4 regions of the Bacillus sp. EB106-06-01-XG163 genome follow, and region 2 is predicted to be linked to each of the others. Evidence: riboswitches for the same ligand, from Rfam matches in the RefSeq annotation. Region 2 holds a riboswitch; each other region holds the start of a gene.
What was found. A riboswitch is a leader RNA that binds a small molecule or an ion and turns the genes downstream of it on or off. The one in region 2 is predicted to bind S-adenosylmethionine.
Positions count from the first base shown of each region.

Region 1: linked by a shared signal. The riboswitch ahead of AC3WTF_RS07105 (bifunctional homocysteine S-methyltransferase/methylenetetrahydrofolate reductase) and the one ahead of metE (5-methyltetrahydropteroyltriglutamate--homocysteine S-methyltransferase) in region 2 are both predicted to bind S-adenosylmethionine.
Region 3: linked by a shared signal. The riboswitch ahead of metN (methionine ABC transporter ATP-binding protein MetN) and the one ahead of metE (5-methyltetrahydropteroyltriglutamate--homocysteine S-methyltransferase) in region 2 are both predicted to bind S-adenosylmethionine.
Region 4: linked by a shared signal. The riboswitch ahead of AC3WTF_RS03860 (2-hydroxyacid dehydrogenase) and the one ahead of metE (5-methyltetrahydropteroyltriglutamate--homocysteine S-methyltransferase) in region 2 are both predicted to bind S-adenosylmethionine.

Region 1 is NZ_JBYTDS010000004.1:228,464-235,766, forward strand. It holds gene AC3WTF_RS07090 (BMP family lipoprotein) at 1-569, opposite strand, end outside; gene AC3WTF_RS07095 (CvfB family protein) at 740-1,636, opposite strand; gene AC3WTF_RS07100 (YajQ family cyclic di-GMP-binding protein) at 1,736-2,227, shown strand; SAM riboswitch class I at 2,328-2,449, shown strand; gene AC3WTF_RS07105 (bifunctional homocysteine S-methyltransferase/methylenetetrahydrofolate reductase) at 2,539-4,380, shown strand; gene AC3WTF_RS07110 (GNAT family N-acetyltransferase) at 4,463-4,903, shown strand; gene AC3WTF_RS07115 (pentapeptide repeat-containing protein) at 5,099-5,725, shown strand; gene pdxR (MocR-like pyridoxine biosynthesis transcription factor PdxR) at 5,733-7,175, opposite strand; gene AC3WTF_RS07125 (LysE/ArgO family amino acid transporter) at 7,301-7,303, shown strand, end outside.
Region 2 is NZ_JBYTDS010000004.1:37,327-44,629, forward strand. It holds gene thiX (HMP/thiamine ABC transporter permease ThiX) at 1-379, shown strand, start outside; gene AC3WTF_RS06020 (STAS domain-containing protein) at 425-1,258, opposite strand; gene AC3WTF_RS06025 (S8 family peptidase) at 1,478-2,437, shown strand; SAM riboswitch class I at 2,577-2,731, shown strand; gene metE (5-methyltetrahydropteroyltriglutamate--homocysteine S-methyltransferase) at 2,815-5,103, shown strand; gene yeiL (transcriptional regulator YeiL) at 5,151-5,822, opposite strand; gene AC3WTF_RS06040 (MFS transporter) at 5,904-7,088, shown strand.
Region 3 is NZ_JBYTDS010000006.1:174,480-181,782, forward strand. It holds gene sufC (Fe-S cluster assembly ATPase SufC) at 1-450, opposite strand, end outside; gene AC3WTF_RS09655 (YuzK family famiily protein) at 627-779, opposite strand; gene AC3WTF_RS09660 (carboxymuconolactone decarboxylase family protein) at 973-1,350, opposite strand; gene metQ (methionine ABC transporter substrate-binding lipoprotein MetQ) at 1,444-2,259, opposite strand; gene AC3WTF_RS09670 (methionine ABC transporter permease) at 2,273-2,941, opposite strand; gene metN (methionine ABC transporter ATP-binding protein MetN) at 2,934-3,959, opposite strand; SAM riboswitch class I at 4,065-4,171, opposite strand; gene AC3WTF_RS09680 (SCP2 sterol-binding domain-containing protein) at 4,280-4,630, opposite strand; gene AC3WTF_RS09685 (thioredoxin family protein) at 4,727-5,047, opposite strand; gene AC3WTF_RS09690 (toprim domain-containing protein) at 5,050-5,415, opposite strand; gene AC3WTF_RS09695 (YusG family protein) at 5,485-5,721, opposite strand; gene gcvH (glycine cleavage system protein GcvH) at 5,776-6,159, opposite strand; gene AC3WTF_RS09705 (arsenate reductase family protein) at 6,219-6,575, opposite strand; gene AC3WTF_RS09710 (acyl-CoA dehydrogenase FadE) at 6,689-7,303, opposite strand, start outside.
Region 4 is NZ_JBYTDS010000002.1:340,901-348,203, reverse strand. It holds gene AC3WTF_RS03875 (hypothetical protein) at 1-130, shown strand, start outside; gene AC3WTF_RS03870 (RbtT/DalT/CsbX family MFS transporter) at 162-1,409, opposite strand; gene AC3WTF_RS03865 (FGGY-family carbohydrate kinase) at 1,457-2,923, opposite strand; gene AC3WTF_RS03860 (2-hydroxyacid dehydrogenase) at 2,916-3,932, opposite strand; SAM riboswitch class I at 4,054-4,146, opposite strand; gene AC3WTF_RS03855 (molybdopterin oxidoreductase family protein) at 4,294-6,342, shown strand; partial or broken gene AC3WTF_RS03850 (hypothetical protein) at 6,499-6,725, shown strand; gene AC3WTF_RS03845 (hypothetical protein) at 6,769-6,993, opposite strand; gene AC3WTF_RS03840 (MarR family winged helix-turn-helix transcriptional regulator) at 7,193-7,303, shown strand, end outside.

The DNA of each region.
Region 1 (7,303 bases), 190 kb from region 2:
TCCGACAGCACGCGGATTCTCGGTTTGACTGATTCCGCGCCTTTCAGATAGCCTTTTTTAAACCGTTTAATGACGTCGGCATCTGAACCGCCGATAAATCCGATTGTGCCGGTTTTGCTCGTCATGGCCGCCAGCGCTCCGGCTAAGAAGCTTCCTTCATCCTCTTTAAACGTGACGGAGGTGACATTATCCAGGTCTGATACGGAATCAATCAGCACAAACCGCTGCTTTGGATATTTTTTAGCGACCTTTTCTAAATCCGCCTGCATGCTGTAACCGAGCCCCACAACAAGGTCATTGCCTTCCCGGACAAGCTGGGTCAGTCCTTTTTCGTATGTACCGGTGTCTTTTATTTCCCTATAGTCAAATGTGATGCCGAGCTCGTCTCTCGCTTTCATCAAACCTTGAAAGCCTGAATCATTAAATGATTGGTCGCCGAGGCCGTTGTCTGTCAGCATGATGCCGATTGTTTTCGTTTTTTCGGCCGCTGTTTCCTCAGATTTGCCGGCACATCCCGCCGTGCTGAGCGCAAGCAGCAGTACAGCCGCAAATATCGCCATTTTTCTCATTAAAACTCTCCTTTTGTTTTTTTCTACAGTTATATATCGGTTCGGATGTCAGAATATTTTATTTCAATAAAATATGTATGTTCGGCAGGATGTTAAACAAATGAGGGTATAGGAGCTTTTGAGAAAATAAAAAACATCGGTTTTGGTTCACCGATGTTTTTGCAGAAAATTTATTGTTTTTCGTATGTCCAGCCGTCTTCCTGATAGACCTTGCCGTTTTTCATCAGATGCCCGAGCGCCCGCTTAAAGGCGGCTTTGCTTAAATGAAACCGTTCGCGGATATCGTCAGGATGGCTTTTGTCTCCGTAAGGCATCGCGCCGTTTCTTGATCTCAGATAGGTCAGAATCTCTTCCGCGTCAACCGAAAGCGCATCCTGCTTTCTCGGCAGCAGTGACATGTTGACGGAGCCGTCTTCCTTCACCTCGATGACACGCCCTGTCACGCGGCTGCCGAGTCTCGGCTCTTCTTTTCTTTCTGAAGGGTGAATAAACGCGCGGATACCTTCATCGGTAATCAGAAAAGAGCCTGATGCAATCAGTCTGTACACCGTGCCCGTCAGGTCTTTATTCATGACGTCTTCCTCTGCATCCGTAAATAATTCACTGATGATATCTTCAGGCGCCGGCTTGGCAAACATGCGCCCGCGGCTTGTCACCTTCAGCATGCAATACAGTCTGTCTCCTTTTTGCGGCCAGACGGATTTGTACGGAGGCAGGTGCTCCGTTGCGACGAGCGCGTCTTTTGACAGACCGACGTCGACGAATACGCCCATATCTTCCACAGCGTCCGTCACTTCCACCCATCCGTAGTCATAAAAGCTGATGAGCGGCTTTTTCATCGTCGCCGCGAGTCTTTCCTGATGATCGACGTAAATAAATACGTCCACTTCATCTCTGTCTTCGATATCCTCTGTGATTTCACTGTTATGTAAAAGAACCGTATCCTCGCCGTCGGTTAAAAAATAACCGAAATCGGTTTGGTGATCTATACTAAGCGTGAGCTGCTGCCCTGGTCTCATGTTATCGTCCTTCCTGATTCGCCCGTATGAGGCTGATGTTTTTCTCATTTTTTCCAATATGCATAAATTCATGCTTTATGCTGTTGGACATTTCTCTTTATTCTACTATAATCAACTCATAAGTGAAATGTTATAGGAGGTTTTCTCATGGCAAAAGAAAGTTCTTTTGATATTGTATCCAAAGTTGAATTTCCCGAAGTGCAGAATGCGATTCAGATGACGCTGAAAGAAATCGGCACGCGCTATGACTTTAAAGGATCGAAAAGCGATGTAACTTTAGAAAAGGAAGAACTTGTCCTGATTTCTGATGACGAGTTTAAACTGAATCAGCTCAAAGATGTGCTGAGCGGCAAGCTGATCAAACGGGACGTGCCGACGAAAAACATTGAATACGGCAAAATCGAAAATGCATCGGGAGGCACGGTGCGCCAGCGTGCGAAGCTTGTACAGGGCATTGATAAAGACAACGCCAAAAAAATCAACGCGGTGATTAAAAACTCCGGCTTGAAGGTCAAGTCGCAGATTCAGGACGACCAAGTGCGCGTCACCGGAAAAAATAAAGATGATCTGCAGCAGATTATTGCAGCCGTCCGCGGAGCAGACCTGCCGATTGACGTTCAATTTATTAATTTTAGATAAATTATGTGATTCCTATTGATTATTGTCTCTATTTTCGGTAAATTTGGAGAAAGGGATTTTCACAGTTAAGTTTTGGAAACCCATGACAATTACATGAACGTTCTTATCAAGAGAAGCCGAGGGACTGGCCCGACGACGCTTCAGCAACCGGTGTAGTGGTTTACCCAAACCATGACCAAGGTGCTAAATCCAGCAAGCTAAAAACAGCTTGGAAGATAAGAAGAGAGACAAATGATTACAAAGTCTTCTTCTTAAGAAGACTTTTTTTATTTCTCTTTTTTCCTTGCTGAATGTGACGAAGGAGGCAAACAATGGGACTATTACAAGACTTAAAAGAACGGATTTTAATCGGAGACGGCGCGATGGGCACTCTCCTCTATTCCTACGGCATTGACAGATGTTTTGAGGAACTGAACGTATCAAAGCCCGAAGAGATCAAGCGGATACATAAGGCTTACGTGGAAGCCGGGGCAGACATCATCCAGACAAATACGTACGGCGCGAATTTTATTAAGCTCTCAAGATACGGACTTGAGGACGAAACGAAAAAAATCAATCAGGAGGCGGTCAGAATCGCGCGCGCTTCCTCAGACGGCGCTTATGTATTGGGAACGATGGGCGGCATCCGCACCTTTAACAAAAACGCCTACAGCCTGGAGGAGATTAAACGCAGCTTTCGGGAGCAGCTTTATTTATTGCTGCACGAAGAGCCGGACGGTCTGCTTCTGGAAACATACTATGATTTAGAAGAGGCGCGTGAAGTGCTGAAGATCGCGAGAAAAGAAACGGAACTTCCGATTATGCTGAACGTATCCATGCACGAACAGGGCGTGCTGCAGGACGGAACGCCGCTTCGGGAAGCCCTCAGGTCCATTGCCGATCTCGGCGCTGACATAACGGGAATCAATTGCCGGCTCGGCCCGTACCACATGATTGAAGCGCTCACCGAAGTGCCGATTTTCCGTGACGCTTATTTATCGGTCTATCCGAACAGCAGCCTTCCGTCTTTAGAAGAAGGCCGGCTTGTTTATGATACGGACGATGCCTATTTCCGGGAGAGCGCCGTACAGTTCCGCACTCAGGGCGCGCGCATTATCGGCGGCTGCTGCGGTACGACGCCAAACCATATCAGAGCCATGGCTGAAGCGGTCCAAGGACTTTCTCCCGTCACTGATAAAGAAGTGAAAATCAGACGGGAAGAAGAAGTCATCTCAGTCCGCAACGAACGGACCGAGCCGGGTTTAAACGAAATCGCCGCTCAAAAACGGTCAATTATCGTAGAGCTTGATCCGCCGAAAAAATTGAATTTTGACAAATTTCTGCAAGCGGCGGCTGAATTAAAAGAAACCGGCATAGAAGCGCTGACGCTCGCCGACAATTCATTGGCGACACCGCGGATCAGCAATGCCGCCTGCGGTTCATTGCTGAAAGAGCGCCTTGATATCCGTTCTCTCGTTCACATTACATGCAGAGACCGCAACATCATCGGCCTTCAGTCACATTTAATGGGGCTGGATACGCTCGGGCTCACCGACATTTTAGCCATCACGGGTGATCCTTCAAAAATCGGCGACTTTCCGGGGGCTACCTCCGTCTATGATTTAACGTCCTTTGACTTGATCAGGCTGATTAAACAATTCAACGAGGGCATTTCTTTATCAGGGAAACCGCTCGGCAAGAAAACGAACTTTTCCGTAGCCGGAGCATTTAATCCGAATGTCCGCCATCTCGATAAAGCAGTAAAACGGCTGGAGAAAAAAATCGAGTGCGGAGCTGACTACTTCGTGTCCCAGCCTGTCTACTCGGAGCAGCAGCTCATTGACATTCATCATGAAACGAAGCATCTCAAAACACCGGTGTATATCGGAATCATGCCGTTAACGAGCAGCCGCAACGCAGAGTTCATCCATCATGAAATCCCGGGCATTAAGCTGTCAGACAGCATCCGCGAAAAAATGGCGCTCGCCGGCGAAGACAAGCGGAAGCAGAAAGCCGAAGGCCTCGCCATCGCCAAGTCGCTTCTCGACACGGCGTGCGAACTGTTTAACGGAATTTATTTAATCACCCCGTTTCTCCGTTCTGATTTGACGTCAGAGCTTGCAGCTTATATTAAGCAAAAGGATGAAAAGCGGGCTGATGTATATTTGCATTGACGCGGAAGAGGCCGCCTGATATGACAGGCGGCTTTTTCATGGTACGATACAGAAAAAGAATCAAGCAAAGGAGGATTTTTTCATGGTTGAAGTAAAACCCATCACCGCAGAAGACACATACGCGATCAGACACAGCGTGCTGCGCCCCCATCAGACGATTGAGGATTGTAAATATGATCAGGACAGCGTCAAAGGAGCCTTTCATCTCGGAGGTTTTTACGACGGGACATTGATCAGCATCGCTTCTTTCTACCCGCAGAACCAGCAGGCTTTACAGGCAGCGCCCGCCTATCAGCTGCGCGGCATGGCGACGCTTGAGGAATACCGGACGCAAAAAGCGGGAAGCACGTTAATCGCCTATGCAGAACGAAAACTGGCAGATATGGGGGCGGCGCTTGTCTGGTGCAACGCCAGATGTCACGTAAAGGGATATTACGAAAAGCTCGGCTGGAAAAGCACGGGCAGCCCCTTTGACATACCCGGCATCGGCCCGCATGTGATCATGTATAAAGAACTCGCCTGAAACAGACAAATGCCCTTGGGGACATGTCTCTAAGGGCATTACCTTGAATGTCACGCCTGCTTTTATATACGGTACTATTGACGCCCTCCCGCTTTTTTAATACCCTTTGTACATTACACAACAGCAAGGATGGCAGGCAGAACGATATCTGTCAATTGCCGTTTTCAGCTATTAATTCAGAAAAGGAAGTATGAGATGAATACGATCCAAAAACCGAAAATCCCGAAAGAATTGCCGGTGCTTTCTTTCACAGAAGCGCTTCAGGACGACCTCATAAAAGAAGTCGTCATAGAAAACGCCGTCGTAAACAGCAAACTGGACGGCCTGCGCGCCGAAAAAGTCATTTTCAGAAACACCGTTTTTACGGATGTCTCTTTCAGACATATGGAATGTACGGATGTCCTGTTTGACAAATGTGATGTCTCAAACGCTGATTTCAGCGGAAGCATCATCCATAGAACGGCGTTTCAGCATTCAAAAATTCTCGGCTTGAATCTGGCGGATTCCGCCATGCGTCATGTACGGTTTGAAGACTGCCTCGCAAATTACAGCTCCTTCAGCTATTCCAATATGAAGCATGTCCGGTTTGACACGTGCGCTCTTACAGAAAGCGAGTGGAATGATGCCGTTCTTGAATACACAGATCTTGACGCCTGTGATTTGAACGGTGCAAACTTCATCGGCACGTCTCTTTTTAATATGGATATCAGCACGTGCACATTTGATCATCTGCACGTCTCACTTGAGAAGCTGAAAGGATGCCGCATCTCTCCGGCGCATGCCGTTACATTCGCAGAAGCGCTCGGAGCCATTGTGACGTGAGCTTTTATTAAACGAAACGGCGGGCGATGTCCGCTATCGTTTGAATGCCTTTTTCCAAGTCCGGTAAGGATGCGTATGAATAGGAAAGACGCAGGCTTTGCCGGTCTTCGGGAAGATAGAGAGCTCCCGGATTGATCAGCACGCCGGCCTCCAAGGCACGGGTGAAAAGCGTCTGAACGGCGATTGCTTGATGAAAAGTGACCCAAATATAAAAGCCCCCCTCCGGCACACGCCACTCCGCAATATCTCCCGCGTATCTTTCAAGAGAACGCAATGCCGCATCTCTTCTGATTTTGAGTTCCTTTCTGAGACGCAAAAGGCGCGCTTCATAGCGGCCGCTTGACAGCCATTGACATGCCGCCCATTGAGATAAAGCACTGGAGCCGTAATCCGTCTGCATTTTAATATCGGCGAGCCTGTCTGCAACCGGCTCAGGGGCGACGACCCATCCGATGCGCAGACCCGGGCTTACGGTTTTTGACAGCGTGCCGATATACAGCACATTCCCCTCACCGTCCATGGATTTTAACGGAGGCGGCGGTTCTTTATCGATCCATAAATCACCGTATGCGTCATCTTCAATGACAGGCAGGCGGTGATTTCTTGCGAGGACGATGAGTTCCTTCCTCCGCTTGAGTGACATCACCGTTCCTGTCGGATTATGGAATGACGGAATGGTGTACAGCAGCCCTGCTTCGTATTGCCGCCGGTAAGCAGGAAGATGATCCGTTTTGATTCCGCTCCCATCCATCGGCACTCCCTTAAGCCTGACGCCCGCTGATTGAAACACACGCAGGGAATGGAGATACGACGGGTTTTCAGTCAGCATGACAGAGTTTGGTTTTAGCAGCCCGATTGAAATGAGCTGAAGCGCCTGCAGCGCGCCTGAGACGATTACGATGGATGCCGGGGACGCGTGAATTCCCTTTGTTTTCAAATGTTCCGCGACGCTTTGCCGAAGCTGAAGGCTGCCCTTCGGTTCTTCATAGCCGAGCGCAAAAATGTTAGTTCCCGCTTCACGGAACAGTTCGGCCATCTCCTGCTCAGGCAGCAGCTCTTGACTCAGTTCACCCGTCCCCAGCCTGATCAGATCCGGACGCGGCTCGTTTTGATTAATGGCCTGAACCAAGGCTGAATTCGGCTGATGACTTCCCGATGTAACGTATGTGCTCCAATCAAGGGGCTTAGCCGCTGCCATGATGCTCCACGTATTGTTGACGACCTTTGTGCCTCCCCCTCTTTTTCCTTCCAGAAGACCTTGGGCGATTAACTCATCAACTGCTGCCGTCACTGTGCTTCGGTTGACCTGAAGCTCCTCGGCGAGCTTTCTTTGTGAGGGAATTTTCGTGCCGATGGTCCATTCGCCATGAAGTATTTTTTCTTTTATATGCTGTTCGATCTGGAGATAAAGCGGTATGTGCGACTCCCGATCCGGACGCCAGCTGTTCATACGTCATCCCTCCTTCTTTATTTATTATACATTTGGCTGGTTCAAGTACCAGCCAAATGGCCGGAGACATCAGCACACAGTGCGGCTACAATGAGATTTAGTTGACGATTGGAGGGTTTTACGAAATG
Region 2 (7,303 bases):
GTTCATGCTCAGTCTGATTCAGCAGTGTAAGCTGCCGCCCAAGCTTGCATACGGCGTTATCGCGGGGTTCCGGTTTCTCCCTCTTCTGAAAGATGAAATCCTGATCATCCGGCAGGCGCACAGAATCAGGGGCGCGGGGTCTGATTCCGGGCTGAAAGGAAAGCTCTCCGCCTTCAGGCGCTTCACCATTCCGCTATTGGCAGGCGCAATCAGAAAGGCGGAACGCACGGCGATCGCGATGGAATCTAAAGGCTTTACGGGGAGCCGAAACCGCACGTTTTACAGAACTGTTACCGTGCGCCGCGCCGACTGGTGCTTTTTCCTGCTCGTGCTTCTGTTATTCGGCGCAAGCTGGCTCATTTCATTGTTGTTTGTATAAAAACAGGCCGCCGGAGTGATTCGGCAGCCTGTTTTGTTATGTATGTTATTGATGATAATTGAGAGCCTGAGCGAGATTGGACTTGATCGTAATATCTGAGAAATTAATGCCGAGCTGTACGGCGGTTTGAGCGATTTCCGGCCTGATTCCGGATAAAGTGGACGTGACGCCGATCAATTTCAGCGCCTCAACTAATTTAAAAATCTGATGCGCCACCATCGTATCGACAACCACTACACCCGACAGGTCAATTAACAGATGTTCAATCAGCCGTTTTGCACATGTGCTCAGCGTATTTTCAAGAATGAATTTGGCGCGCTCCGTGTCAATATCGCCGACAAGCGGCAGCAGCGCCGTCCGTTTGCTCAGCGTGATAACCGGCGAGCTTAACTCCAAAATCATTTCTCTTTGCGCATTCAGCTGCATTTTTGAGTTATGCTCGGCATGATCGACAAACGTGTAAATCGTAAAATCAAATACTTGTACAATTAAATTCTCCCATTTCTTCCTTTCTCCCTGTGCAAACGAAGATTCATGTTTATCGGCAAACGCATCGTAATAACTGATGTATAGTCTCCGGTTTCTCATGAATTCACGGACCACATACTGTACGGGAGTATCCAGATGCTTCTGGTCTTTCGCAAGCTCAATCACCCACTGCTCGAACTCTTCTAAAAATTCTTTTTTCGGCATGATATACATTTTATTAATATGCCGGTAAAATTCTTTATCCTGCTCCGTCAGTTCTTCTGTGATGACGGGATTTGTCAAAGAATAAATCGAATTCGGATCCGAATCTTCCATCGTTTCGATCCACTCTTTCGCAATTTGATCCACTTGTTCTGAAAAATAGTTGTATAATGCTTCACTTATCTTCATATCTCTTCTCCTTTCCCATTTCCAATTATACCGTCAGCGGATCATGAATGAAAATAAAAGCTGTTAAACTATCCATTTATTTGAAATTTTTTAGTGCGATAGATTACGCCTTTTTTATGAAAATGCTTCAAATGACTCTTTCCGGCCGGCATGCTCTGCCATAAAATAGTAGCAACACCCTTGTATCCACTCGCAAGCATAAAAAAGGAGGGCTTTTTTATGAATGGTGAAATGCATTTGATTCCTTATGTCACGGATGAACAGATCATGGAGGTAAACGAGCTTCCAGAGGGTATTAAAGTGATTAAGGCGCCAGAGTTGTGGGCAAAAGGGTTTAAAGGCAAGGATATTAAAATCGCGGTGCTTGACACAGGCTGCGACATCAATCATCCTGATTTGAAAGACCGGATTGTCGGCGGGAAAAACTTCACCGATGATGACGAAGGCAAAGAAGACGCGATTTCCGATTATAACGGACACGGGACACACGTTTCCGGAACGATTGCCGCCAATGATTCAAACGGCGGAATTTCGGGTGTCGCGCCGGAAGCAAGCCTTTTAATCGTTAAAGTTCTCGGCGGTCAAAACGGCAGCGGCAAATACGAATGGATCATTAACGGCATCAACTACGCCGTTGAACAAAAGGCCGATATCATTTCCATGTCACTCGGCGGGCCAAGCGATGTGCCAGAATTGAAAGAAGCCGTCGCAAATGCGGTAAAAAGCGGTGTTCTGGTCGTTTGCGCGGCAGGAAACGAAGGCGACGGAGACGAGCGTACAGAGGAACTGTCGTATCCGGCCGCTTACAACGAAGTGATCGCAGTCGGATCAGTCTCAATCGCCCGTAAATCGTCTGAATTTTCAAACGCCAACAAAGAGATTGACCTGGTGGCTCCGGGAGAAAATATTCTCTCCACCCTTCCCAACCATAAATACGGGAAGCTGACGGGCACTTCAATGGCCGCCCCGCATGTGAGCGGAGCGCTTGCCTTAATAAAAGGGCTTGAACAGGACGCGTTTCAGCGGACGCTTTCTGAGGCTGAAGTCTACGCCCAGCTCGTGCGGCGGACCCTTCCTTTGGACATCGCCAAAACATTGGCCGGGAACGGATTTCTGTATTTAGACGCGCCTGAAGTACTGATGGAAAGAGCCGAACAGGCACAGCTGCTGTCTTTCTGATATTTTTCTCATATAATGATTGATCAGCTTGTCATATCACCAATTTTTAAAATGTGAGATTTTCTATTGACAGTGGTCTGAATAAGCTGATAAGATAACCAACAAATGATGTAACTTTTCAAAAAAATTTAAATATTTTCTCTTATCGAGAGTTGGGCGAGGGATTGGCCTTTTGACCCCAACAGCAACCGACCGTAATTCCATTGTGAAATGGGGCGCGTGATTTTTGCGCCGAGACGACTGTCTCATAAGGCACGGTGCTAATTCCATCAGACGTGATCTGAGAGATAAGAGAGGCTTGCATTTTGAAGTTAAAGCCTCTTTCTCTCATGAGAAAGAGGCTTTTTTGTTACATCTCACTTAAAGGAGGAAACTTAATGACAACAATCAAAACTTCGAACCTCGGTTTTCCGAGAATCGGCTTGAACAGAGAATGGAAAAAAGCGCTTGAGGCTTATTGGAAAGGAAACACTGACAAAGAAACGTTTCTTAAAGAACTTGACGGTTTATTCTTATCAGCTGTCAAAACACAGCTTGACCAACATATCGATATCGTGCCGGTCTCTGATTTCACCCATTATGACCATGTGCTTGATACCGCCGTCAGCTTTAACTGGATTCCGGAAAGATTCCGCAACATCACGGATCCCGTTGATACATACTTTGCGATTGCCCGCGGTGTAAAAGACGCCGTTTCCAGTGAAATGACGAAATGGTTTAATACCAACTACCATTACATCGTTCCTGAATATGACGAAAGCATTGAATTCCGTCTGACGAGAAACAAACAGCTTGACGACTACCGCCGGATCAAAGAAGAATTCGGAGCGGAAACAAAACCTGCCATCGTCGGTCCGTACACATTCGTCACACTTGCGAAAGGATACGAAGAATCAGAAGCGAAAGCGATTCAAAAGCGCCTTGTTCCTCTTTATGTTCAGCTGCTGAAAGAACTTGAAGCTGAAGGCGTAAAATGGGTTCAGATCGATGAGCCGGCCCTTGTGACAGCTTCTTCTGAAGACGTCCGTGCCGCAAAAGAACTCTATGAAGCGATCACAAAAGAGCTTTCAGGACTGAATGTCCTCCTGCAGACATACTTCGATTCGGTTGATGCATATGAAGAACTCGTTTCTTATCCTGTACAGGGAATCGGGCTTGACTTCGTACATGATAAAGGCAGAAACCTTGATCAGCTGAAAAAGCACGGCTTCCCGAAAGATAAAGTGCTGGCAGCCGGTGTGGTCGACGGCCGCAACATTTGGAAAATCGATGTTGAAGAACGCCTTGATGCAGCTCTGGATATCCTCAGCCACGCTGATGTTGAGGAGTTATGGATTCAGCCTTCAAGCAGCCTTCTGCACGTGCCGGTGGCGAAACACCCTGACGAGCATCTTGAAAAGGATTTGCTGAACGGCCTGTCATACGCTAAAGAAAAACTGGCGGAACTCGGCGTCTTAAAAGAAGGGCTTCTGTCCGGCAAAGCGGCCGTCAGTGAGCAGATCGAAGAATCAAAAGCGGCACTTAAGGCTTTAAAAGCATTCGCAACAGGAGCGAACTCAGCTCAAAAAGAAGAGCTGAATCAGCTGACGGAAAAAGATTTCTCCCGTCCGGCAAGCTTTGAAGAACGATTGGCGCTGCAGAATGAATCACTCGGTCTTCCCCTTCTGCCGACGACGACAATCGGAAGCTTCCCTCAATCTGCAGAGGTGCGGAGCGCACGGCAAAAATGGCGGAAAAAAGATTGGACGGATGAACAGTACCAAGCCTTTATTAATGCGGAAACGAAGCGCTGGGTTGACATTCAGGAAGAAATCGGCTTAGACGTGCTCGTTCACGGAGAATTCGAGCGTACGGACATGGTCGAATACTTCGGTGAAAAACTGGCCGGATTCGCCTTTACGAAATATGCATGGGTGCAGTCTTACGGTTCACGCTGCGTACGTCCGCCTGTCATTTTCGGAGATGTCGAATTTATCGAACCGATGACGGTAAAAGATACGGTCTACGCCCAATCGCTGACGGAAAAACACATGAAAGGCATGCTGACGGGACCTGTCACCATCTTAAACTGGTCATTCCCGCGTGTGGATATTTCAAGAAAAGAAATCGCCTTCCAGATCGGGCTTGCCCTCAGAAAAGAAGTAAAAGCGCTTGAAGATGCCGGTATTCAGATTATCCAAGTGGATGAACCCGCGCTCCGCGAAGGACTGCCGTTAAAAACGCAGGATTGGGATGAATATTTAACTTGGGCCGCAGAAGCATTCCGGTTAACGACGTCTTCTGTGCAAAATGAGACGCAGATTCATACGCATATGTGTTACAGCAACTTTGAAGATATCGTAGATACGATCAATGATCTTGACGCGGATGTCATTACAATCGAACACAGCAGAAGCCACGGAGGATTTTTAGAATATTTGAAAGAACATCCTTACGTGAAAGGCCTCGGACTCGGTGTATACGACATTCACAGCCCGCGTGTGCCGGCAACTGAAGAAATCTATCAAATTATTGATGACGCGCTTGAAGTGTGTCCGACTGACCGCTTCTGGGTAAACCCGGACTGCGGACTGAAAACAAGACAGCAGGAAGAAACCGTTGCGGCATTAAAAAATATGGTCGACGCCGCGAAACAGGCACGAAAAAAACAAGCTCAGCTTGTATAAAAAAACAGCCATCCGCAAATCGCGGGTGGCTGTTTTTTCTGGGCGTGCTACTTATTCTTCAGCGCCTTCGCAAGTTCACTTAGTGAATCATGCTGCTTAATTTGATAGCCCCGCCCTTCTTTTTGCAAATACCCTTTTTGGCAGAATTGCGTCAGCACATGCAAGAGATGACGGTAAGATACACCCAAATAATCACAGACCGTTACGTGCTTCTCTTTATAAACCCCTTCATAAGCCGTCTGCAAAATAAAATCGGCCAGCCGGTTTTCAAGCGGGAACGCCAGACTTTGTGAATATTTCGAAGCCATAAGCGTTGCCTTAGCACTTAAAAACTTAGCCAATTCACGCAGGAATTTCGCATCCTGCAGCAATTGCGCGCGGCAGCGGTAAATAGGCAGAGCAAAACAAACAGTCTTCGCTGAGGCTTGAATTCCTTTTGTGTAATACACTTTATGTAATAGTTCCATCTCTCCGATGTAATCATTTTTGTTGATAAAATTAATTAAAGAAACTTTCCCGTTTTGGTGGGTTACATATATTTTCGCTTTTCCTTCAATCACGTAAAACAGGAAGTCAGGCCTCCTGCCCTCTTGAATAATCCATTCGTCCCGCTCATATTCGCGCACTTCCATAAACTCTTCAGCGGGGAAAGAGAATAAATGCGCGATTGAGTGTTTTTTTAACTGATGCCGCTTTTTCTCGCCTTTATAAATTTCCATCGTCCACCCCAAAAATATGAGATATCTCATATTGTCTTTATGTCTTTACATGATAACATGCCAATTAAAGGAGGAACGGGAATGAAAGCATATCGCTGGATGAGTCTGCATTTTTTTAGTTTTTTTATGACATGGGGTGTTTTTCTGCCCTATTGGACGGGATGGATGGTGCATATAAAAGGGGTTTCCGTATCCGAAGCCAGTTTCATTATGAGCCTGGGCTTGGCGGCAAGAGGGATTTCCACATTATTATTCTTCCCTTATTTATCAGGAAAATTCAGCAACAAAGCCTTATTAAACGGCGCCAGAATCGGGACGCTTCTCGCACTTTTATGTTATATTCCCGCTGATTCTTTTCAAAGCCTGCTTCTTGTCACATTAGTGCTGCATGTGTTTTACCCTGCTTTAATGCCTGCTTTAGACAGCGCTTGCGGCGTCCTTGTACAGCATAACGAATTAAAGGCCTATGGGACAAGCCGACAGTGGGGGTCCGCGGGTTTTGTTTCAGCCGGCGTCATCCTGTCCGTCTTTACAGGTATATTCGGAGATCAAGCGATTTTATGGGCACTGCTTTTGGGCACCCTGATATTCGCATGCCTCAGCTTTATGCATGCGCCAGCTGTTCTTTCAAAACGGCCGGAAACAGACCGCGCAAGAAAAGAGGGCATGTTTGCCTTATTCCGCATCAAATATTTCGGTCTGGTGCTCGCAATCGTTATCTTACTGCAGGCGGCACACGCGTCTTATTACAATTACGGTTATCTCTTTTTGCAGGAAATCGATGCCCCCGCATATGCCATCGGAATCATTATCAACATCGCCGTTATCGCGGAGATTATCTTCTTTGCAATCGCTGACCGATACTTTCATCAATTTACGGCAGGCTCTTTGCTCGCCTTGGCGGCGCTTGGTGCTACCGTACGCTGGATACTCGTATTTGCCTTTCCTCATGTCATCATTTTCTGTATTGCGCAGACGCTGCATGCCTGTTCATTCGCGATGGCACACTATGCATTTATGAAATACTTAATTAAAAATATTTCACCCGCGCAAATCCCGAAAGCCCAAGGCATATATTCAGCGCTTGCTCTCAGCTGGAGCACTGCGGTATTTACTATTTTCGGAGGTTTTTTATATGAAATTGAACCCCGGTATGCCTTTATCGGAATGATTGTTTGTACGATCCCATCCATGCTTCTCGCCCTTTTATACAGAAAACTTGAAATGAAAAAGAGAGTTTTTGCAGGAAACGCACAAGATATATAGCCATCGCTTTATAGACGATCACATGTCCCGCTGTCATTTTGACCGATTTGCGAATGCTGTGCGATGTATTTTCTCTATATTTAAAGTATTTCCTTCATATATGATGAAATCAAAAACAGCGGTATAACCCGCTCAATTGGTTAATGAAGGGAATCCATTCAGAAACTTGGACAGAATCAGTGAATATACTGATACAGTACTGCTTACGCTCATTT
Region 3 (7,303 bases), on a different contig from region 2:
GCCTGAGAAACCTTCGTTCAGGTAACGCTGCGCCATTTCAGGGTCCATTTCAAGGAACTCCATGTTTTCGTCCATTTTGCGGATGAATTTCATAAGAGAAATTTCATCGCCTTCTTCACGGCGTGCGTTAATCGCAGAGCGAAGGAAATCGGCATTTGTCACACCGCTGATTTCGCTTGGATACTGCATCGCAAGGAAAAGACCCGCCTGAGCGCGCTCGTCCACTTCCATTTCCAGTACATCTTTGCCGTCAAGCGTGATGCTGCCTTTTGTAACTTCGTATTTCGGGTGTCCCATAATCGCTGCTGAGAGCGTGGATTTACCGGTGCCGTTCGGCCCCATGACAGCGTGGAATTCGCCGCCTTTTATTTCAAGGTTTACACCTTTTAAGATCTCTTTTCCTTCGATTTCAACGTGAAGATCCTTGATCGTTAATGTTGAAGCAGCCATATCTATACCTCCAAAATATATAATCATTATTCTCAATTTATTCTCATTCTAATTTTATAACAAATGAAAAGTAAATACAACTTTTTATATTACCCGGAACATTCCTAAAGTTTATCAAAGATCAAGGCGTAATTAAAGCTGTTTGAAACAGAAAAAGGGCGGAAATCCACCCTTTTTTACTGACCGATTTTCTCATTAAGCTGCGCTGCGAGGAACTTGCTTTTTTGATATTCAAGCTCCCTCTGCCGTTCGACTTCCATCCTTTTTGAAAGACGCCGTCCGTATTCCTCGTAGCCGATGCCGTGTGACTTCTGCATCGCTTTTTCCATTTCAGGCGTATAGTCAAGGTCCAGTCTCTCGTGGCTGGTGCAGATAATGAATCAATCCCTTCATAATATTTGTTTCTATTGTAACAATGATCCGCTGCTCCGGCCAAAGAGTGTGTGCCCCTGAATCCTTTCGAATGTGCCGGAAACCGGCGCTCGCTTTATCTGAAAAACGGTATTCACACGATTGCTCATTCTAATGCGTCGTATGTCCGAATTCCTGAATGCACTGCTGCACGAGGGTCACTCCCTGACTGAGAGCCGCGCCGCCCCCGAATGCCGCCGCGACGCTGATGACCTCAAGGATGTTTTCTTCTGTGGCCCCTTGGTCAAGGCAGCCCTTCGTATGATAAATCATGCAAAATTCATCTTGAGCGCTGATGCTGATGCCCAGAGCGATTAATTGTTTCTCTTTTTCAGTTAATGAATCCGCTGAGAAACACTGTTCAGTAAATTCATTAAACTTCCGCCCCATCATCGGCATTTTTTGTTCAAATATGCCTAAACCTTCTTTGTATTGTTTTAACGCGTCATGCACGCTTTTGCCGTTATCCTGGTATTGAGCCACTGCCATTCCCTCCAATAAGTTAACCTTCCCTTTTATTATGGACAGTTCTCCGATTAATACCCGAAAAAAACCCCGGATGACTCATCCGGGGTTTTCGCTTTATTCAGATACGGGAAGCACGGCTCCGTCGTATTTTTTCTCAATGAAGTCTTTGATTTTCTTAGAGTGAAGCACTTCCATAAGCGCTTTGATTTTCTCTGATTTTTCGTCACCTTTGCGTACGGCGATGATGTTTGCGTACGGGTTGTTTTTCGTTGATTCCACTTCAATCGCGTCTTTTAACGGATTCAGTTTGTTTTGAATCGCATAGTTGACGTTAATGAAGACTGCATCGCCTTCTTCTTCATTATATGCTTTCGCCGTTAATTCAGGGGCGATTTTTTTGAATGTCAGGTTTTTCGGGTTTTTCGTAATGTTTTTCGTAGTCGCTTCAATCGTTTTCACCTTCGGATCAAGTGTGATCAGTCCGGCTTTTTCAAGCATCGCCAGCATACGGCCTTGTTCAGCGACATTGTTAGTCATGATGATGGTCGCGCCTTTAGGCAGGTCTTTCAGTGATTTGTATTTTTTCGTGTAAATTCCGAATGGCTCAAGGTGAACGGCTCCGGCATTCACGAGTTTGTAATCTTTATTTTCCTTCATTTCCTGTTCAAGGTAAGGAACGTGCTGGAAGTAGTTCGCATCCACTTCATTATCAGCTAACGCTTTGTTGTACATTTTGTAATCGTTCAGCACTTTTACTTTTAATGTGTAGCCTTTTTCCTTCAAGAGCGGTTCCGCTTCTTTTAAGATTTCAGCATGCGGTGTTTTTGTCGCGGCGACGACGATTTCCTTTTTATTCGAGCCGTTTGATCCGCAGGCGGCCAAAACTCCCGCGAACACAAGCAGCAGCGCACTTAATACAATCTTTTTCAATGTAAATCCTCCCTTATCTTTTGTCTATTATATTTGTAATTACATCACCGATAATCTGAATGATAAAGACGATGATGAGTATAAATACTGTCGCTACAAACGTTACATCCGTATTATTGGACTGGTAGCCTTCTACATATGCAAGGTTTCCGAGTCCGCCTGAACCGATGGCGCCGGCAATGGCGGTAGATCCGATCAGGGCGATGGCCGTAACGGTGATGCCTGAAATTAACGCAGGCATTGATTCAGGAATCAGCACTTTGAAGATAATCGTCGATGTCTTTGCTCCCATTGATCTGGCAGCTTCGATGACTCCTTTATCGACTTCCCGGAGCGCAATTTCCGCAAGACGGGCGTAAAACGGCGCGGAGCCGATAATCAGCGCCGGCAATGCGGCGTTCGGTCCTAAAATCGATCCGACCAAAATCTTAGTAAAGCCGAGAAGCAGAATAATTAAAATAAGAAACGGAATAGACCTGAAAATATTAACGACCGCCGCAATCACGGTGTTAATGATTTTATTTTCCCATAAGCTTCCCTTGCCCGTTAAAAAGAGCAGAAGACCGAGAACCGCTCCGATGATAAATGAAAAAACTAAAGCGATGACCGTCATATAAAGGGTCTCGTATGTGGCCGTCCACAGCTCGGTTATATCAACGTTCGGGAACCATTTTTCAAACATTTGTGATCACCTCTGCTTCTACCTGTTTGTCTTTGATGAACCGGATCACGTTTTCTACTTCTTTTTCCTGACCGTCAATATGAATGAATAAAGAACCGTAGGCTCCGTCCTTCGTCTGTGAAATTTTCCCCTGCAGAATATTGACGTCCACATCAAAGTTTCGGATCATTTCCGTAATGAGGGGCTGCTCGGCTGCCTGCCCGACAAATGAAAGCTGAATCGTTTTTCCTGTCGCTGTTTCCTGCAGAAAATGCTGGATGGTTTCTTTCGTCTCCTCTGGTTCTGTCACCTGCTGAACGAAACGCTTGGTCATCGGTTCGCGCGGGTTTCTGAAAACTTGGAGTACTTCGCCTTCTTCAACGACTTTCCCGTTTTCCATGACTGCGACTCTGTTGCAGATTTTTCGGATGACGTGCATTTCATGGGTAATGAGCACGATCGTCAGGCCGAGTCTGTCATTTATATCGGATAAAAGATCCAAAATTGAATCGGTCGTCTGCGGATCGAGCGCTGATGTCGCTTCATCGCACAGAAGGACTTTCGGATTATTGGCGAGCGCCCGGGCGATGCCGACACGCTGCTTTTGACCGCCGCTCAGCTGCGACGGATAAGATTTTTCTTTCCCCTCTAATCCGACCAGTTTAATCAATTCATCAGCGCGGCGGACCCGTTCGCTTTTTTTCACGCCGGCGATTTCCAGCGGAAACATAATGTTCTCCCGGACGGTGCGCGACCACAGAAGGTTAAAATGCTGGAAGATCATGCTGATTTCCTGGCGCGCTTTTCTCAGCCCGCGGCTGCTTACTTTATTTAATTCCGTCCCCGCGACTTCCACGGTTCCCGACGTCGGCTTTTCAAGGCCGTTCAGGAGACGGATTAAGGAACTTTTACCAGCTCCGCTATATCCTATAATTCCAAATATTTCGCCCTTTTTGATATCAAGAGTGACATCTTGGACAGCATTGACATCCCCATGCTTCGCTTTGTAAATTTTTGAAACATTTTGAAGATGGATCAAAGCAATCACCCGCCTTACACTATTCTAAGAAATCTTCCGGGTTTCTCCGCAAAAGAAAAGCCTTTCTGCAAAAATGAGCAGAAAGGCTTATTGAAAAAGGCCTTTCTCTCATCTTTCAAAGCAGACCGCTTCGAGTGAATTGGCACCATTTCAACATTGTTGATGGTTGCCGGGCTTCATAGGGCACTTCCCTCCACCTCTCTTGATAAGAGAAAACATATCGTATTTTCGTCCGGAAATTCTTACTGTAGAATAGCACGGCGAATGATAAAAAGTCAATAAAATAAATATTGGAAGCTATTGTCACATAGTAGATTGAGTTACGGCCGTTTACTGATCGCCTGAAAAAATCCGTTTGTCAGCCAGAGGATGGCCTCCAGCTTCAGCAGAGCTCTGAATGATCCTTTCACTTTGAGTTTTCCGCTTTGGATAAGCTTTTGCAAAGAGACATCACCATGCAGAAGATGAATGATTTCCGTCTGGTTTCCGTAAAAGGTCAAATTAGATTTTTCCTTTGAAACCGACGTTTTTCTCATTTCTCCCTGTCCGTTAATTGAGACCGTTAAGGCTTCTGTTTCTCCTTGGAATGTAATCAGCAGCGTTGAGGCGTTTAATAGCGGTTTCAAAAACAGATGCTGTCCGTCATTCTCTGAAACTTCTATTTTCTCCACTCGTATAACCTCCCGTTTTAATGGCCATACATACACTTTCTCTTTTTAACGGACAGAACCCTTTATAAACCGCACGACATTTTCCTGTAAATATTGTCACATCGGGAACGTTTGCGATGTTTTTTGTTTAATCAGCTCATATAAATAGGAAACGGAGCGGAAGGCGTATCCTTTCTCAACAAGCTCTCCGCCTTTAAACAGCAAAAAGCACGGAACGCTTTCAATCTGATAGGCTTTGGCGAATGCGGGGGAATAATTCACGTTGTTTTTATAGAAGGCGGCGCCGGGCAGCATTTCTTCGACGACAGTTAGCATTTTGGACGCCAGCTGGCATGTGCCGCAAAACGGGGTGTACAAATACAGGAGATAAACGTCATCCTGAATCGATTCGAGTTCATTTTCTTGGAGTTCTTTCATGTTTACCACCTCAGGTCGTTCTTTTTCAAAAATACAGTGTCAGCATCAAAGCCGGCTCTGATCAGCACAGATGCGAGATGATGGCCCGGGCACGACTCGACTTGCCTGTATGTTCTGTCTATATAAATATGGCGCGCGTCGGGAAGCTCCCGTTTCAGCTGTTTTCTTAATTTTTCTCCGGAGTCATCTGCGTCCGTTAAAATATAGACGTCTCTGTCAAACAGGCGGTCCGCCAAATCTTCCAGTTCGGTTTGGCCGATCGTCCCGTTTGTACAGACGATTTCCGCGGGTTCGATGAGCACTTCCCTGACTTTGATTTTATCAGATTTTCCTTCTACGATAATGACCTTTTCATCTCCGTTGTACATAAGCGCGTCACCTGCCGATTGTTTTAGCGTCAGATTGAAAAAGAAGGCAGTGAAATTCACCGCCAACTGTTAACACCAGCCATTCTCATAATCGCAATCGACATATTTCGGATCGCTGCCGTTTATGACATCGGCTGTTTTATAAAATTTTTGATTTTCAAATGAAAAGCCCTGTTTGAGCTCGTACTGGTCCATGCCTGTCATCTCGCCGATGGCTTCATTTTCATGAAACAAGGAAAACCGGCCGTTTTGAAAGCGGCCCGTAACGTTCTCCGTCACATCGACCTTTTGTTTATCAAAAGCCATTTTAGACACCTCCCGTTACAGATAGAATGTCCAAATGGCCCCTTTGCTATCCGATCAGTCTTCTTGTGTCATTTCGTCATATTGCTCGGAAGTCATGAGGTTTTCGATTTCTTCAGCATCAGCCGGTTCCACGACGATCATCCACGCTTTTTCATACGGAGACTCGTTTACGAATTCAGGACTGTCATCAAGGTCTTCGTTCACTTCCGTCACCGTTCCGTTAATCGGTGCGTACAGTTCGGAAACGGTTTTGACGGATTCCACGCTGCCGAATGGCTCGTCCGCTTTAATTTCGGCGCCGACTTCCGGAAGCTCGACAAAGACGATGTCGCCAAGTTCGGCTTGCGCGAAATGTGTAATCCCGATGCGGGCTTTTCCGTCCTCAACTTTGACCCATTCGTGCTCTTTGGAATAACGCATATCTTTCGGTGTGCTCATCTAAATCCCTCCATTTTTTTCTTATAATAAGAAGATACCATAATTCTTTGAACCTGGCATTACATCCAATATTTTTCGAATTGGTCTTCTTTAAAGCCGACAGTGACTTTTTCGCCGTCTGTCGTAATCGGGCGTTTCAGGAGCATACCGTCTGATGCCAGGAGTTCAAGCTGTTCATCCTCTGACATGTGGTACAGTTTTTCCTTTAAGTTCAGTTCGCGGTATTTCATTCCGCTCGTGTTGAAAAACTTTTTGAGCTCAAGACCGCTCTTTTCATAGAGGTCTTTAATTTCTTCTTTCGACGGAGTTTCCTCCGCGATATGTATTTCGTTTATTTCCTTACCGCGGTCTTCCAGCCATTTTTTCGCATTACGGCACGTTCCGCATTTAGGGTACCAGTAAAAATTTAACGACATCTTCTTCACCCCTTGTAAATGATCGTCGTTATTTTAACACAATCACTTGTAAAAACCTATAACGTTGCTTCATGAAAAAGCGCCCCTGATGAAGGAGCGCTTTCAGCATGTGATCAGACCGTATATTTTTCTTCACGGAAGACGGCGGCTGCCGCTTCACGTTTTTTCTGAATGAGGTTTTTCGGCGTCAGGCGCGTCAGTTTGCGCAGCACGGAAAGCATCATGCGGAGGGAATCTCCTTCCTCCATGGCGATCAGTGATTCTTTGGCGTGCGCTTCAATGTTCTGAAGGGCTTCCTGGGCAAAGATTTCCGTATATAACAGCTTCTGCGCAGCTTTTTCGGCACCGTCCGCTGCAATTGCTTTTTCCGTTCTGAGGACGGCTGATTCCAAAGCGTACAGCGCGCTGACAATATCGGCAATGTTCACCATGATTTCCTGCTCGCCTTCGATCTCTTTGCCGTATTTCTGCGCCGCGAGACCCGCTGTCAAGAGGGCGATCTTTTTCGCCTGTCTGACAATGTATTTTTCCTGTCCAAGAGGCTCCGAGCCCGGCTCTTCAGGCATCAGCATCATGAGTTCTTCTTGGAGCGCTTTTGCTTTTTCAAAGAGCGGCAGCTGACCTTTTACGGCTTTTTTCAGGAACGTGCTCGTTACGATCAGGCGGTTGATTTCATTTGTGCCTTCAAAAATTCTGTTGATTCTTGAGTCGCGATAGGCGCGCTCCAC
Region 4 (7,303 bases), on a different contig from region 2:
TGCGGTCATTCTGGAAGGCTTCCCGCATCCGTCCGGAGCAAACGGACATCGTTTCAAACAATTTCACGAAAACAAACAATCGTTACGTGAACAAATTCAGCGCTTTGCCGGGTTTCTTCAGCAGCTGTAAAAAAACGCCCCGAATTTTCGGGGCGCTGCTGTTAAGAAGCGTATTCAGGCAATGCTTTATTGTGTTTTGCCGTTTTCTCTTCAGGTATTTTGATTTGATTTGTCAAGATTGCACTTACGAAATAGAGCGCTGCGAAAATCCATACAACGCCTTGTGCGCCGACAAGTCCGATGAACGCCCAGGCAAGCGCGGGGCCGACAAATGCCGACAGGCCCGCAGCCAGATTTAACACAGACATGGCAGCACCTTTATCGCTGCCGGCCGCCGTCGGCACGATAGCCCCGATCGGAACGAACCCGGCGAGGAGCCCTCCCCATATAAAACCGACAATGCTGACGAAAAGCAAGTTCCCATGTGATACAACAGGAGCATAATATAATAAAAGAGTAAAAATGCCGCAGCCCACTCCCCCGAACCACATGACAGTCTTTTTCCAGCCGAAGGCATCGCCGACTGCGCCGAAGATCAAGTTAAAGACGATATTTCCGAGAAAGATCGTTCCCCAAATTTGAAGCCATACATTTGTAGAAATGCCGTGCTGCGCCATATGCATCGGAAGAAATACCGGAAATCCGTATGTACCGATGCTGTTAATGATCCGAATGATCCCCCCAGAGAGCACGCGCGGATTTTCAGCAAGGATGGTGATTCCCTTCATTAATTCCTGCGCCTTTTCCCGCTTATCTGCCTTTTTCTTTTCAAAGCGGTCCCTATTTAAAATCAAAGCAAAAAACGCGCCGAGGCAGACCCAGAAAATTGAACTCCACAGTGTATTCAAATAGCCGAAGGATTTGATGGCCCAGCTTGAATACCAAGCACCGAATACAAACATCCCGCAGCAATATGCAATCCAGAACCAGCCGACCGCCGTACTGAGCCTGTTTTTCGGCGACCGGTAAATCACCCATGTCAAAAAAGAATAGGCAAACAGCGGATAACCCAGCCCTTTAATAAAATACGTGACATACATCACCGGCAAATTAAGATTTTCAAATCCGTATGCGATAAATGCGGCTGTTCCGATAACGTAAAACAACAGCCCCATAAACATCGTCCGCTTTGCGCCGAAGGCTTCGAGGCAGACCCCTGAAAACCAAGACGCCACAGCGAGAGAAATACCGTAAACTGTAAACAGGGATGCTGATTGCTGTACCGTCAAGCCGTTTTCAACTAAAAACGGGCTGAGCCAGCCTTGTTCAAGGCCGTCCCCCATCATAAACAGCACGACTCCCAAAAATCCCCATGCGAGCTGTTTTGGAATTCCTATTTTATTAAGCATTTTTGTTCCTCCTCAGCAATCTTTCATGTTGTCATCTCATCCCCAAGTCAGGCTTTCACCGCCGGCTGAAAATGAGTAAATAATTTTTGCGTATGTTTCCATTCTTCATATAGGAAGAGATCCGTCTGATCCGCTTCCGGCTCAATTACCTTTGTGCGGCTCGAAAGCTCTGCGTTCACACCGAGAGCTTCGTTGCAAATCATCGCCGCTCCCATTGCGGATGCCTGGCTGAACCCCTCTCTCTTATAGATTTTCTTTTGGAGAAGGTTAGCAAGAAACTGCGTCAAAGCATCACTTTGGAAACCGCCGCCGCACACCTTCACATCATCTTGTGAAAAGGAAGCCACCTCTGTTAACGCCTCATAGTTCCATTTGATTGAAAAAGCGATTTCCAGCAGTGCGGCTTTGACAAAATGGGCTCTGCTTAAGTTTTGGGACAGCGGAGCGTCAAAAATAAATCCGCCTTTTGCCAGTGCGTTTTTCTCAGGCGATAAATAGGAGCCTAACGCAGAAATACAAGCATGATCATGTTTCGGCAGACTTGCGATTTCCCGTTCCATAACGCCGTAGGATTCATTCGGATAAAAAATGGATTTTAATTTTTGATAATTGAGTCCTGTTACACCCGGATTCGTTTCAAGAAGCCATTGACCTTCTTCTGTATGGCAATTCAGCCATGCATTCTCTAAACTTTCGGTTCCGGTCTCCGCTGTTATCTTTGTAATCGGCGTCGTCGTGCCGGATACGATGACGATATCTCCCGGCTTTGCATCTGCACTTTTGATGGCAAGCTGTGTGTCTCCCCCGCCTGCAATCACAGGCACTCTTTCAGAAAGGCCGAGAACCGCCGCTTTCTTAAACGTTAACATTCCGACAACCGTCCCAGATCGGACGAGTGAAGGAAGAATGGCAGAAGGCACACCGAAGATGTTGCATAATTTCTCTGACCACGCCTTTTTCCTTACGTCAAACAGCAGTGTTTCAGCAGCCTGTGACGGTTCATAGCTTAAAATACCGCTCAGCTCAAATGTCACCCAGTCACTGATGCTTGTGATGTACTTCACTTCTTTCCATAAAGACGGCTGTCTAGCTTTTAATCCGACAAGTTTCATGGCGGAAAATAAAGCGCTCGGAAGACGTCCGGTTTGCTGATGCACTTCTTCTATTGCCTCAATCCCGTCTTCCCATTCACGCCCTCTGTTATCAATGTTGGGCAGACCGAGAAATGCCTTTTTACCTTTATTGATCAGAACAATTCCCTGCCTCTGGCTTGTGGAGGTGATTCCGATTAATGTAATATGTGGGCTTTTGGCAATAACCTTCCTTGCCATAGCGCTGATTTGCGTCCATAATCTTTCCGGTGAGAAATATCGTCCGTCCGGATAAAGCGGATCCGTCACATATTCAATGTCTTCCCTTTCAAGCGCGGTCACTTCGCCGCCGGCAGTCACGACTGCGACTCGCGCATTCCCCGTCCCGATGTCAAATACAAGGTAGCCTTTTTGTTCAGCCATTACAGCCTCCTCCTTCCGTTTCAAGTTCTCTTTTGTTATAAAGTTCACGTATTGAGCAGGTTTGATCTTGTTTCCATTTGAAAAGCGCTTCATTTAAAATCTTCACATGATGATCTTCCACTTCAAATGTTGCGCCCGCTAAATGGGGAGTCGCTAACACATTCGGCAAAGAGATCAATTCATAATCAGAAGATTCAGGCGGTTCGTGATAAAACACGTCAAGGATCGCTCCCTTAATCCGCCGTTCTTTCAGCACCCGCAGCAGCTCTTCCCTGTCTGTAACCACCGCTCTTGACGTATTGACAAAAACAGCTTCCTGTTTCATCAATTGAAAGTGCCGGGCGCCGATAAGGCCGATGGTTTCTTCTGTACGCGGCAAGTGAACGGAAACAATATCACTTTCAGAAAATACCCGTTCAATCGTCGTTTTTTCATACTCCCGGTTTTCATGATGGACAAATGGATCATAGTAAAGCACCTTGCAGTCAAAAGCGGCCAATAGCCGGGCGATTCTCTGTCCGACGGCTCCGAAACCGATAAGGCCGACTGTTTTCCCCGTCAGCTCATTTCCTCTGAATTTGACGTAAGCCTGCAAATAATCACCATTCCACTTCCCGTCTTTCAGCCACTGATGGGAAGAATACGTATGACGCAAAAATGAAATCACATTTCCGATAAACATTTCAGCAACAGCCTGGGCATTGCGGGCCGGTGTAAAGAAAACGGGGATTTTTCTTTTAGTCGCCGCCGCAATATTCACGTTAGACGGCATTCCTCTGCAGACACCGATAAAAGCGGAATCAGGCAATATGTCAATAACACGCTCAGACACCTCATCAAGTTCAGTGATAAGCCCCGACGCGTTTGTCTCTTGAATCATTCGGATCAATTCATCTTCCCGATAGGCCCGGCCGTGCTTCTTCCACGGCCGGTGCACAGTCCGGCCGAACAGCTCAGTCAGCTCCTTCAGCCCCTCGTCGTGATATGGTGCGGTAATTAAAACCGTCATGGTGCAAAACATCCTTTTCACATAAATTTTGTCATAAAAAAATCTCTTTCCCCAAAGAAGGAAAGAGATTCATATACCGTCTTTATGCGCTTGAAGCGCACAAATATGTATAGATCATTCTTTCCTATCTTTCAAGCGTACGCTTGCTGGAATTGGCACAATAAATGTTGCCGAGGTTTCGTAGGGCCAGTCCCTCCACCTCTCTGGATAGAAAATAAAATGATGAAATTGTCAGGCTGTTTAAAAGAATAAACTCATCATAGAAAAGTCTTTCCGTGATGTCAACACTTTTTTTCTGAATTGACGTTCGATTTTGAAATGTTATAATGCTTACAATATAAACAAAGAGGAGAAATGGGCTATGAATTCTGCTGCAACACAGCCGAACGGGGTCTTTAAGTCGGTATGCTCACTAGACTGTCCCGATCAATGCGGCTTGCTTGTGACAAAAAAAGACGGAAAAATCGTTAACATTCAGGGAGACCCCGATCACCCGGTCACATCAGGGAATATTTGCAACAAAGTCAGACACATGGCTGAGCGCATTTATGATGAAAAGCGCGTAACCGTTCCGTTAAAACGGATCGGTAAAAAAGGTGAAGCCGCGTTTGCGCCTATTTCCTGGGAGGAAGCGATCAATACGATCAGTGCGCGCTGGAAAGAGCTTATTGCCGAAGAAGGAGCGGAAAGCATTCTTCCGTACAGCTTTTACGGCAATATGGGAAAACTGGCGGCAGAGGGAATGGACCGCCGTTTTTTCCATCGTCTCGGAGCGAGTCATCTCGAACGGACGATCTGCAGCAAAGCCGGATCTGAAGGCTATAACTATACAATGGGTGAAGGAGCGGGTACTGATCCGGAAGAGACCATACATGCAAAGCTCTTTATTTTTTGGGGAATCAATGCCGTCAGCACGAATATGCACCAAGTCATGATTGCCCAAAAAGCCCGGAAAAAAGGGGCTAAAATTGTCGTTATCGATGTACATAAGAACCAAACCGGCCGGCTTGCCGATTGGTTTATTCCCATTCGCCCCGGCACAGATGCCGCACTCGCCCTCGGTATCATGCATGTCTTATTCGACGAAAACCTTCACGATGAAGCATTTCTCACAGAATACACCGAAGGCAGTGACGAATTAAAAGCGCATGTTAAACACTATGATCCGGAAACGGTTTCTGCTATTACAGGCGTTAAAGCCGACGATATCAGACGCCTTGCGAGAATGTACGGGGAAACCTCCCCTTCCCTTATCAGGATCGGAAACGGCATTCAGCACCATGACAATGGCGGAATGATCGTCCGCACCGTTGCCTGCCTTCCGGCTGTTACAGGACAGTGGCTCAACACCGGAGGAGGCGCAATCAAGCACAACAGCGCGGTATTAAACTATAACAGACAAGCGCTCCAGCGGCCTGATCTGCTTTACGGCAGGAAGCCACGATCATTTAATATGAACAGGCTCGGAAGCGTTCTTTTAGAAACAAAACCGCCCGTGCGCTCCCTGTTTATTTACGGTACGAATCCCGCAGTGGTTGCGCCGGAAGCGAATAAAGTCAGAAAAGGCCTGCTGCGGGAGGATTTATTTACAGTCGTTCACGATCTGTTTTTAACGGAAACCGCCAAATATGCGGATATCGTGCTCCCTGCTGCATCCGCTTTTGAAAACACGGATTTTTACACGTCTTACTGGCATCATTTTATTCAGCTGCAAAAACCGGTGATCGAACCCTACGGGGACAGCAAATCGAATACGGAAGTGTTCCGTTTGCTTGCCGGAGCAATGGGATTTACCGAGCAGGAGCTTCAGGATTCCGATGAAGAATTGATCAGACAGGCGCTGGACTTTCCCGACAATCCGTATATCGAGGATATTGATTACGAAGCGCTCTCACGCCATTCCTTCATGAAAGCCAAACGGAAAAAACCGCTTTTTCCGGGACAGCTCAAGACACCGAGCGGAAAAATTGAATTATATTCGGAAAAGATGAAACAGGACGGTTATCCCGCGCTGCCGACACATATCCCTCTTGAGAGCGATGGTGATTTTCCGCTTTTATTTGTCCCGGGACCGAATCATAATTTTTTAAATTCAACATTTTCGAATAATGAAAAACACGTAAAATTAGAAAAAGCGCCAAAGCTTTTTATTCATACAGAGGATGCTGTACGCCGGAACATAGAAGACGGGGAAACCGTTAGAGTTTGGAATCACCGCGGCGAGTGTGAATTAACAGCTTCGGTCGGCGAACAGGTGCTTCCCGGCGTTGCAGTCAGCCAAGGTCTTTGGGCCGATATGGATGATAAAAAACAGCTCGTCAATTCGCTCACGCCCGATCGGCTGGCGGATATGGGAGGAGGCGCTGTTTTCTTCTCCGGAAAGGTGCAGGTGGAAAAGCTCAGCAATTAAAACCGTCCGCAATAAACGCCGAGCGGTTTTGATGAAGGCTGAATCCTTTCGGCCGGCTTCACCGTATAAAAAGTGATAACGTTTATTGGAGGTTTGCTGTATGGATATCATACCGGCATCGGAATCGCTTTAGCCGGATATTTCATAGGAGACGGATTGAAAAACTTTAAATCACCTGATCCTCATGAACACACTGACCACATTCTCATTAAAGAAAAAGATTTACACTTCTATATTGGTATTATTTCGGAGTTACCAAGGAAGAAGCGAAACAAATCGTGCCCGACACCTCCGACATTCCGCATATCACGAGAAACGGAAAGCGGTATGTACAGAAAACTGCATTAAGAGAATGGCTGACTTCCATGCTGGAAAAAGAATAACAGCTTCCATGAAAAGCGGGAAGGGTTTTTCTCTTCCCGTTCATCAAGATGTGCCGCCCTTTCTCTCTTCAACCCCAAACATACGATGGATATCGTTCTTACTTAACGAAACATCCCCTTCTTTAGATTTCAAATAAAACCCTTTCTTATATAACCGTATGACTTCCTCATATGTAAGCTCATGACGAAGGAGCGCCATTAAACGCCCGTCTTTTTCATCTTGTTTATTGAACCATTCATACTGTTCTGACCAGTTCACTTTCTGCATGTCAAACACCTTCTCACTTTGGATTAATGCCCTTTTCGCATTTATTATACTTATTTCCCCTTTTGTAAACACTCCGACTGCCTGTGATATTTTTGAAAACAGCCGCACCTGCTACTATTAGTCGCCATGTTGACTAATTTCCTTTTGTGATGTATATTGTAACTGTCAACATGGTGACATCTTAGATGGGAGATAACTTATGGATATTAAATTACTAATGAAGGAACTGCATGTTATGCAACAAAGTTACGCATCATTATTTTCGGTTGTCAATAAAGTGCAGGCTCGGGGGGACGAATACTTAGAAATG